DNA from 3 places in the Pantoea cypripedii genome. Region 3 is predicted to be linked to each of the others. Evidence: predicted binding sites of a transcription regulator. Region 3 holds the regulator's gene; each other region holds the start of a gene.
The links. The regulator CRP, encoded in region 3, controls carbon source genes, mostly activating them, when cyclic AMP is high. The targets are predictions, from matches to a motif close to ATGTGANNNNNNTCACAT.
Positions count from the first base shown of each region.

Region 1: a site for CRP is predicted at 1,193-1,210, ahead of rbsD (D-ribose pyranase). Genes of this name have one in related genera too.
Region 2: a site for CRP is predicted at 1,177-1,194, ahead of HA50_RS01385 (YjcB family protein). Genes of this name have one in related genera too.

Region 1 is NZ_MLJI01000001.1:4,400,915-4,404,197, forward strand. It holds gene rbsA (ribose ABC transporter ATP-binding protein RbsA) at 1-685, opposite strand, end outside; gene rbsD (D-ribose pyranase) at 693-1,112, opposite strand; gene HA50_RS20610 (DUF3472 domain-containing protein) at 1,351-2,862, shown strand; gene HA50_RS20615 (YgiW/YdeI family stress tolerance OB fold protein) at 2,898-3,283, opposite strand, start outside.
Region 2 is NZ_MLJI01000001.1:310,649-313,931, reverse strand. It holds gene HA50_RS01400 (glutathione S-transferase family protein) at 1-4, opposite strand, end outside; gene soxR (redox-sensitive transcriptional activator SoxR) at 55-531, opposite strand; gene soxS (superoxide response transcriptional regulator SoxS) at 615-1,043, shown strand; gene HA50_RS01385 (YjcB family protein) at 1,305-1,586, shown strand; gene HA50_RS01380 (ATP-grasp fold amidoligase family protein) at 1,642-2,592, opposite strand; gene HA50_RS01375 (MATE family efflux transporter) at 2,601-3,283, opposite strand, start outside.
Region 3 is NZ_MLJI01000001.1:4,073,303-4,076,585, forward strand. It holds gene HA50_RS19105 (phosphoribulokinase) at 1-539, shown strand, start outside; gene HA50_RS19110 (OsmC family protein) at 722-1,126, opposite strand; gene crp (cAMP-activated global transcriptional regulator CRP) at 1,428-2,060, shown strand; gene HA50_RS19120 (YccS/YhfK family putative transporter) at 2,119-3,283, shown strand, end outside.

The DNA.
Region 1 (3,283 bases), 330 kb from region 3:
TGAGTTCGCTGACCGTACGTTCGGCAATAAACTGACCATCACGGAACACCGTGACGTCATCGCAAATCTCGAAAATCTCTTTCATACGGTGGGAGATGTAGACAATGCCGCAGCCCTGCGCCTTCAGTTCATTAATGACGCGGAAGAGCGACAGCGTTTCGGTATCGGTCAGCGCATCAGTCGGTTCATCCATAATGATCACCCGCGACTGAAAACTGAGTACCTTGGCGATTTCCACCATCTGCTGGTCACCAATCGACAAATCACCCACCAGCTTATGGCTGTTGAAACGCAGGTTGAGGCGTTGCAGCAGCGTATCCGCTTCGGCATACATCTTTTTCCACTCGATGCGGCCAAAACGGTTAACAAATTCACGCCCAAGGAAGATGTTCTCCGCGACCGTCAGTTGCGGGATCAAATTCAGTTCCTGGTGAATAATGCCGATGCCAGCTTCCTGTGACGCTTTCGGCCCGGAGAAAGTGGTTTCCTGGCCCAGCCACTGTAGCGATCCCGCATCCATGCTGTAGATACCCGTCAACACCTTCATCATGGTGGATTTACCGGCACCGTTTTCCCCCACCAGCGCCATGACACGCCCCGGCATGACCGACAGCGATGCGCCCTTCAGCGCTTTCACACCGGGAAATGACTTTTCAATCCCTTTGAGTTGCAATAACGGTTGCATAACGACCTCAGAAGGTAACGCCCGCGCTCAGGATGACATTCGCATACGGAGAACACTCTCCGCTGCGAATGACCGCCTGACTACGCTGAGTCTGTTGTTTGAACTGTTCATGACTGATGTAACTAACGGCAATGGTATTTCCCTGGTGCTGTTGCAAGGCTTCGAGCACGGCGAGCAGAGCACTGTGGAGCTGCGGATTGTGTTGCTTAATCTCTTCCGCCATCAGAGCGCTTTCGACCTGCATCTCTTCAGTTACCACCTCAACAACCTGTAAAAACCCGGGCGTACCTGGCGTCAGCGCCAGATCGATACGTTGCGGCCCCAGCGGAATGGGTAACCCCGCATCAGCAATCGTCAGCGTATCCGTGTGTCCCAGACGGGCAATCACATGAGAGATTTCAGCGTTTAACAAGCGACCTTTCTTCATTTCTTCCACTCCACAGCGAAACGTTTCGCTGACCGGAGTGTATAAAATGTCCACCGCAACTCAATGGCGACATCACGGAAATGTGATCGCCATCGAAACGTTTCGCTTGTACCGGGGAAAATTTGAGTTAGGCGGAAAAAACCTGAGTTCTTTTACCTCCGACTAAAGAACTCACCTGGTTTTCAGGAGAAATTCCTTATTTAACCTCATGTCAATATGTTTTCTGATGTGTCCGGATATGTCACTTCACGCAAAAACCAACACTGAACAACCATCCGCTGGCTGTAAATACAGATGGATTTATCTAAGGACAATGATGAATTTCAAGGTGAAAACACTCGGAAGTTTGATTGCGCTCTCGCTCTTAACTGTCAATGTGCCTGTGGCAAAAGCGCATAACGATCAGGGAGATAAAGCCCGCACACCGAACGTACATTTCAGCACCCATCCCAACATGCAGAGCAGCAAAATGCTCAGCGCGTTGACGGCAAGCATGGAAGTGCAGGAAATGACAAATGAAGCGCCACCCTGGTACTGGGCTTATCAGGGCTGGTATATGAGTGAAGGCGCTTTTTATTTTGGTCTCCAGCCAAATGGTGAGTATGGCAAAACCGCGCTGTTCAGCATTTTCGGCAAAGGCACCCAAAGTAACGTTGAAGCCTGTAAGCGCGGCGCAGATTCGACCGACCCCGATACCGGTATGAGTTGCCATATTCCTTATGACTGGGAAGTTGGCCATAAATATACCTTCAACGTGAAACGTACCGGACAGGATGCCGCGCAAAGTCTGACAACCTGGCAAGGTTCTGTCACCGATCAGACTACCGGTCAAGAGACCATCATCGGTATCGTATCCGTACCTGCTCGTTGGTCAGATCTGCAACCAAGCCTGTTGGGCTGGGCTGAGTGGTTTTTGAACGGAGAACTCACCTGCGCGCAACGTACCAATTTTGTTGTTAAGTACAATGACGTCTCGGGTGTGTATTCCGATACCGCCACCCCATGGCAGAGCTATATCTCCGATTCGAACCCCAATACCTGCGCAACCTATGACATGACCGGTACGTATCCGACCGAAGTCATTATGAGCGCCGGAGGAACATTTGACGGAGATAATAATTCCGGTGGCAACACCGATAACGCGCCTGTCGCGGTGGTGCCTGCCGATTTTAGCGTCATCAGCTCATCTGATGGATCGATTGTCCGCGAGCTGGATGCTTCCGGCAGTAAAAATGCCGATTCATACAGTTGGAAAGTCACAGGAGGCAAGGGCAGCTTCTGGCTACAGGAAGAAGAAAAGGGTGGCTGGGTAAGCGCATTAGGACAGGCTAAGGTTCGCGCCCTCTTCCCAGCGAATTCCAGCGGTACCGCCATCTATGAATTAACCGTGAGCAAAAATGGCAAACAAGACACTAAACGCGTGACCATAACAGTCACTGCACCGGAAAATCCGACCACACCGGATCAGCCGGGCACCGAGTTTCCGGAATGGCAAGCGGGTACGCCTTATGTGGCAGGGGACAAAGTGACCTATGAAGGGATCAAATACGTCGCGAAATACTGGACGCTATTCAGACCCGGTTATAACGATGCCTGGAAACTGGCCAATCCATCTCAGATAACAGAATGGAAAGCATCGATGGCCTATTCCGGCGGCGATAGTGTCATTTATCAGGGGAAAACCTATAAAGCGGCCTACTGGACGCAGGGCAACACACCGGGGCAGCACTCCGTCTGGCTGGTGCAATAACGAAAAGGGGCTGCCATGGCAGCCCCTGAATGCGTTTACGGCAGTTTTTTCACTTGTTTCACATCCAGCTCAATCGCATTGAAATCTTTATCCAGCTCACCTGTCAGCTCAACCCGATCCTTCGGTGAAATGGTTTGCCCATTCCAATGCTTGTGATCAATTTCGACCTTCATGCTGCCGGTCTCATCGCGGAACAAGTAATCCTCCTTGCCTATTTGCTTCTCCAGAGAACCGCGCACGGTGATCCAGCTATCGTCCTTCATCTCTTCTGCCTGCTTCACCGTTACTACGCTGGTGTTGCCAGCCTGAAAACCACCTGAATGACTTTGTACGGCTGGCGCATTGGGATCGACAAATCCACCCTGCTGTGCCGCCAGAACCGGCGTGGCAACCAGCGCAACGATCGCGAAAAGTGCTGCAT
Region 2 (3,283 bases), 3.8 Mb from region 3:
TCATCATGGCTTCCTGACCAATGGATTGACCCGGCAAGTATAGATGATGACGTCTTAGCGTTTCTGCTCGTCCTGTTGTGGATCGAGTAACACCGCCCCTGAACCTTGTTCTGCCAATCGGTCGCCGGGGTTACGCAGCGGACAATCACGCATCGACAGACAACCGCACCCAATACAACCGTCGAGATCGTTACGCAGGCGCGTAAGCGTTTCGATGCGTTTATCCAGTTCCTCGCGCCAGTGCTGGGTCAGCGCGTCCCATTCCTGGGTCGACATACGTTTGTTGGCAGGCACATGCATCAGGCTATCGCTCACCGTGGCGAGAGGAATACCGATACGTTGCGCGATTTTAATGATCGCCACGCGGCGCAGCACATCGCGGCTGTAACGCCGCTGGTTGCCGTTATTGCGCGTGCTGGAGATCAATCCTTTGGTCTCATAAAAATGTAGCGCCGAGACCGCCACGCCGCTGCGCTTTGCCACTTCGCCCGGCGTCAGTACCGGCTTCGGGTAGTTGCGTTCTTTTTTCATTTGGCTCTTTACCTCAAGTTAACTTGAGGAATTATACTCGTTCCCCATTGAAACTTCGAATCTCTACTCAGAAGGATGTGGTTATGATGCAAGAGGAAATCATTCATTCACTGACGCACTGGATCGATCAGAATCTGGATAAAACCCTGTCAATTGATGAAGTAGCGGCCAAATCAGGTTATTCCAAATGGCACCTGCAACGTATGTTCCGTACCGTGACGAAACAAACGTTGGGCGGCTATATCCGCGAACGCCGTTTAACGCTGGCAGCAGAAGCACTGCGCCAGACGCAACGCCCGGTATTTGATATTGCGATGCAGTACGGCTATGACTCGCAACAAACTTTTTCCCGCGTGTTTCGTCGTCAGTTCTCGCAAACACCGACGGCCTATCGCCACACCATGCGTCGTCAGGCGATGATCCAGCGTCCACGCCTGGTGAGCTTTGATTGCAACGAGAACCTGGCCAGCTTTACCCAGCGTACCACCGGCGAGTGCTGCCCGATCCGCTAATCCTGTCTGCGCGCCCCCCTGCGGGCGCAGTTCGTCCCCCCTGCCTATCAATCGCACCTCGCACAACGTCGATAAAATTTTTTCTACCATACCAGGTATAAATTTTGTTCAAAATTTCAAATCGAGTGATATAATGTGACACAAGTCACAAAATAATGCGTAATACGACGGCCTGAAGGGCCTCCCTGACCTTCCTTCTTTGCCGCCAGTGATGTCCGATGAATGTCAGGGATGTTACTGATTCATAGAGGTTCGTTGCAGATGGCTACTTTAACCACCAGTCTTATCGTTATGCGCTGGGAATTGCTGAGCGCAATAATGATGTTTTTCGCCAGCACCCTGAAAATTCGTTTTCGTCAGAACAGCCACCATGTGATGGCGCTGATGTGCGGCGGAATCGGCCTGGGCATGTCCTGCTGGTTTGTCACCGGCCTGCTGGGAATCACCCTGAGCATGGAAAATCTGCATAACTTTATGGAAATCACCAAAAACGCCTTCGTTGAGGTGATGAGCCAGACCCCTGCCGATTGGCCAATGCCCTGATTTCCCCCCAATAAAAAACCCCGCATCGCGGGGTTTTTTATTTTGCTGTGTGATTTCAAATTTTCTTCAATACGGCCGGGATCTTGACATCCCCCACCGCACCGCCCGGCGTCTTCGCACCGAGACGGTCCTGAATCCACATATCACCCATCATCTGATTAAGCCCACGATCCAGTCCGGTGACCATCCCAGCGCCAGGCGTAAAAGTCAGCTCGCCAAAGTAAACCTGCTGTTCGTGGATATACCAATCAACACGAACATAATCGAAATCACTCGCCAGTTTCTTACTCAACGCTAAGGCATGTTGCAGTGCTGCCAGCTGCGACGAGATATCCAGGCCGGTATCACGGATTTTGTGATAGGCCTCGTCCAGATTATTGACATAAAAATTCATTGATATCAGCGGATTGCATCTGTTGTAAATCACCTGCAACACAAATTCGAAGTTACCATCGCGTTTATTAAACATATGGAACTTGTAATCAATCGGCGCGGTTTTCCCATCACCAATATATTTCTCCACCAGAATGCGCGGCTTGATGTAGCGGTAATGAATCTCACGCGCCTCATCCGCATAATCTTTTTTCAGCCAGCGCTGGCAGTTGCTGATGATCTGCTGCTTTTTCAGCGCATCCGGTTCTTCCAGCAGGATTTCCACCATATTGGAACCGTGATTTGGCTTGATCACCGTGTTCTTCCAGCTCGGCAGCGTATGCAGTGAATGCGGATCGCTGGTTTCATACAGCAATGGAATCAAATATTCACCGCCTATCTTTTCAGCGACGTAATCACGCACCGAATATTTATCCGACAGACGACCATAATTCTGATAGTCGCCATAAACAAACTTACGGTACAGGATCTTCTCGTTAAACACTTTCGGCTCACGCAGATTGGGCAGGCGGCGGAATTTACGGAAGTAAAAAATCCGATCCTGATAAGCCCAGGGCATTTTCCTGATGAAATACCGCACACTTTTTCTCAGTTCATCTTTCAACTTAAGCATATCTGACCTCATTTGTAGGTTTTGTAGTTGAGTGAGGAAACCTGAATCTTGTAAATGACGCCGTTTCTGAAGAAGTAATTCATTACGGTGAGGGACAGAAGTTCTGTCAGGAAAACGCTCCAGGCAGCCCCCATGATGCCGTACCCCTGGATCAGCCACCACGACATCGGAAGACCGATGGCGACCAGGCAGAGAATTTTCCTGAGCAGATAATTAAATCCACCCTCTTTAACGATATAGCGATATGCGACAGTCCCCATCGCCGAAAAACTGGAGGCTATCGATAGCAACGTAATGAGACTTCCCGACTGCGTGTAATCGTGACCATATAAAGCAATGATTATTTTTTCACCATATAAGGCGATGACAAATAACAGAATCAGTGAAACACCCAACACATACCCATTCAGACGCGCCGTAAGCTTAATTGCCGCTTCGCCACGTTCTCTGAATATTTCCGAAAAGCTGGAAGTGATGATGGCCAGTGGAATAAAGGTCCACGATGCCGAAATGGTATTGGCCGCTGCGAACAACCCGAGATCGCGTGCTGAAGCGATACCGACCAGGAACATTTGCGCGGTTTTCACCTGTACCGAAATAAAGATGCTGGAGATCGCCAATGGCAGTCCGGCATACAGCAGGTAACGCAGATAAGGGCCACGTTTCACGCGCGCCGGTGATTGCTCCTGGT
Region 3 (3,283 bases):
CTGGCACCTTTACGCCGTGGCAGCCGTTGCCGGAAAACACCGATGTGCTGTTTTATGAGGGACTGCACGGCGGCGTAGTCACGCAGCAGCACAATGTGGCCGAACACGTAGATTTGCTGGTCGGCGTGGTGCCGATCGTCAACCTTGAGTGGATTCAGAAGTTGATTCGCGACACCAGCGAACGCGGCCATTCACGCGAAGCGGTGATGGATTCGGTGGTGCGTTCGATGGAGGATTACATCAACTTCATCACGCCACAGTTCTCGCGCACCCATATCAACTTCCAGCGCGTGCCCACCGTCGATACCTCGAATCCGTTTGCCGCGCGTGAAATTCCGTCACTGGATGAAAGCTTCGTGGTGATCCATTTTCGCGGGCTGGAAGGCATTGCCTTTCCCTACCTGCTGGCAATGATTCAGAATTCCTTTATCTCGCATATGAACACCCTGGTGGTGCCGGGCGGCAAAATGGGGCTGGCGATGGAGTTGATTATGACACCGCTGGTGCAGCGACTGATTGAAGGTAAACGGATTGAATAACCTGTCATTTCCGTAGCGGCGCGATTTATCGCGCGATCCCGTGCATGCTGCGCGAAAAAAACCGCGCGATAAATCGCATGATCCCGTACATGCTGCACGAAAAAACCCGCGCGATTAATCGCATGATCCCGTACATGCTGCACGAAAAAACCCGCGCGATTAATCGCGCCGCTACGTTCGTGCTATGCCTCAACTACCTCATAGCTGTGGGTGATGTCGACGGCTTCGCCGAGCATGATCGCCACCGAACAATATTTTTCTGCCGAAAGATCCACTGCACGCGCCACCGCTTTATCGCCCAAATCCTTGCCGCTGACAATAAAATGCAGATTGATGTGTGTAAAAATCCGTGGCGCTTCTTCACGACGCTCAGAGGTGAGTTTCACCTCGCAATCGGTCACTTCATTGCGCCCTTTTTGCAGGATAGACACCACGTCAATTGCGCTGCAACCACCCGCCGCCATCAGCACCATCTCCATCGGACTCGGCGCTTTATCACCCGAGTTCCCATCCATTAATACCTGATGACCCGATGAGGATTCTCCGAGAAAGGTAAGCCCTTCCACCCATTTGACTCGTGCCTGCATTATTCTTTCTCCTGAATCGGCTGATTTGCCGCCAGAGTACGCTTTCACCTGAGAAACAGCAATCCAGACTAATCGCCCTTTTGCTGAAGCGAGACAACAGAAGACAGCTAGCAAAAGCTGTGCTACAAACAGAGCTGAAAATATTTTCGTCGTAATAGACGAAGGCGGGAAGAATCAGAAGCCTGGCTTAAGAGTCCACCCGAATAATTTCCTTTACTGGAAGCGCTCTACGATTTCACCGCCTGACAGGGAAAATTGCCCCCTGTGTTTTGGGCACGATTACAACAGAGGATAATAGCGAATGGTTCTCGGCAAACCGCAAACAGACCCTACACTCGAATGGTTCCTGTCCCATTGCCATATTCACAAATATCCATCCAAAAGCACCCTGATTCACCAGGGTGAAAAAGCGGAAACGCTCTACTACATCGTGAAAGGTGCCGTTGCGGTACTGATTAAAGATGAAGAAGGCAAAGAGATGATCCTCTCCTACCTCAATCAGGGGGATTTCATCGGCGAGCTTGGCCTGTTCGAAGAAGGTCAGGAACGCAGTGCCTGGGTACGAGCAAAAACTGCCTGCGAAGTGGCTGAAATTTCCTACAAAAAATTCCGTCAGCTGATTCAGGTAAACCCGGATATTTTAATGCGTCTTTCGGCGCAGATGGCACGTCGCCTGCAGGTGACATCAGAAAAAGTCGGCAACCTTGCCTTCCTTGATGTGACCGGTCGCATTGCGCAGACGCTGCTCAATCTGGCCAAACAGCCTGATGCCATGACCCACCCGGACGGGATGCAGATCAAAATCACCCGTCAGGAAATTGGTCAGATCGTCGGCTGCTCACGCGAGACAGTTGGCCGTATTCTGAAAATGCTGGAAGATCAAAACCTGATCTCCGCACATGGTAAAACCATCGTCGTTTACGGCACCCGCTAATTCCTTCTCACCCACGGCGTGATGGTCACATCGCGCCGTTTTTGTCTGCGATGAGCTGATGTGGCGCCGAATCATCTATCATCCCGAAGTTAATTACGCCCTGCGGCAAACGCTGGTGCTTTGCCTGCCCGTGGCTCTCGGCTGGCTGTTTGGCGACCTGCAAAAAGGTTTGCTGTTCTCGCTGGTTCCCGCCTGCTGCAATATTGCGGGGCTGGATACACCACATAAACGTTTCTTTAAACGCCTGATTGTCGGCGGATCCCTGTTTGCCACCGGCAGCTTTCTGATTCAGTGGCTGACGGATTACCATGTTCCTTTACCGCTGATTATGCTGGCTCTGCCGCTGCTGGTGGGCGTCACTGGCGAAATCAGTCCGTTGCATGGCCGCTTGCTGCCCGGCACCCTTATCGCCGCCATCTTCACGCTAAGCCTCGCAGGACGCATGCCGATATGGGTACCGCCGCTGCTGTATATCGGCGGCACGCTGTGGTACGGGCTGTTTAACTGGTTCTGGTTCTGGCTGTGGAAAGAACAGCCGATGCGTGAAACCCTCAGCCTGCTGTATCGCGAGCTGGCGGATTATTGCGATGCCAAATATACCCTGCTGACGCAGTTGACCGATCCGGAAAAGGCGCTGCCTCCGCTGCTGGCTCGCCAGCAAAAAGCGGTCGACCTGATCACCACCTGTTATCAGCAAATGCATATGCTGTCTGCCAGCCGCAACAACAGCCATAAACGCCTGACGCGCGCCTTCCAGGTGGCACTTGATCTCCAGGAACATATCTCGGTCAGCCTGCACCAGCCCGAAGAAGTGCAAAAGCTGGTGGAGCAGAGCCACGCTGAAGCGGTGATCCGCTGGAACGCGAAAACCATCTCGGCGCGGCTGCGGCTGCTGGCTGATGCCATCCTGTATCACCAGTTACCTGAGCGCTTTCATATGGAGAAGCAGCTCGGGGCGCTGGAAAAGATTGCGCGCCAGCACCCGGATAATCCGGTCGGTAATTTTTGCCTGTACCACTTCAGCCGGATTGCCCGCGTCTTGCGTACGCAGAAACCCCTTTATACCCGTGACCTGATGGCCGACCGCCAGCGGCGTTTACCGTTTTTTCCGGCGCTGCGCAGTTATCTGTCGCTAAAGTCCCCGGCGTTGCGCACCGCAGCACGGTTTGCCGTGATGCTGATGTTTGGCAGCGCGCTGGCCTTATTCTTCAACATCCCCAAGC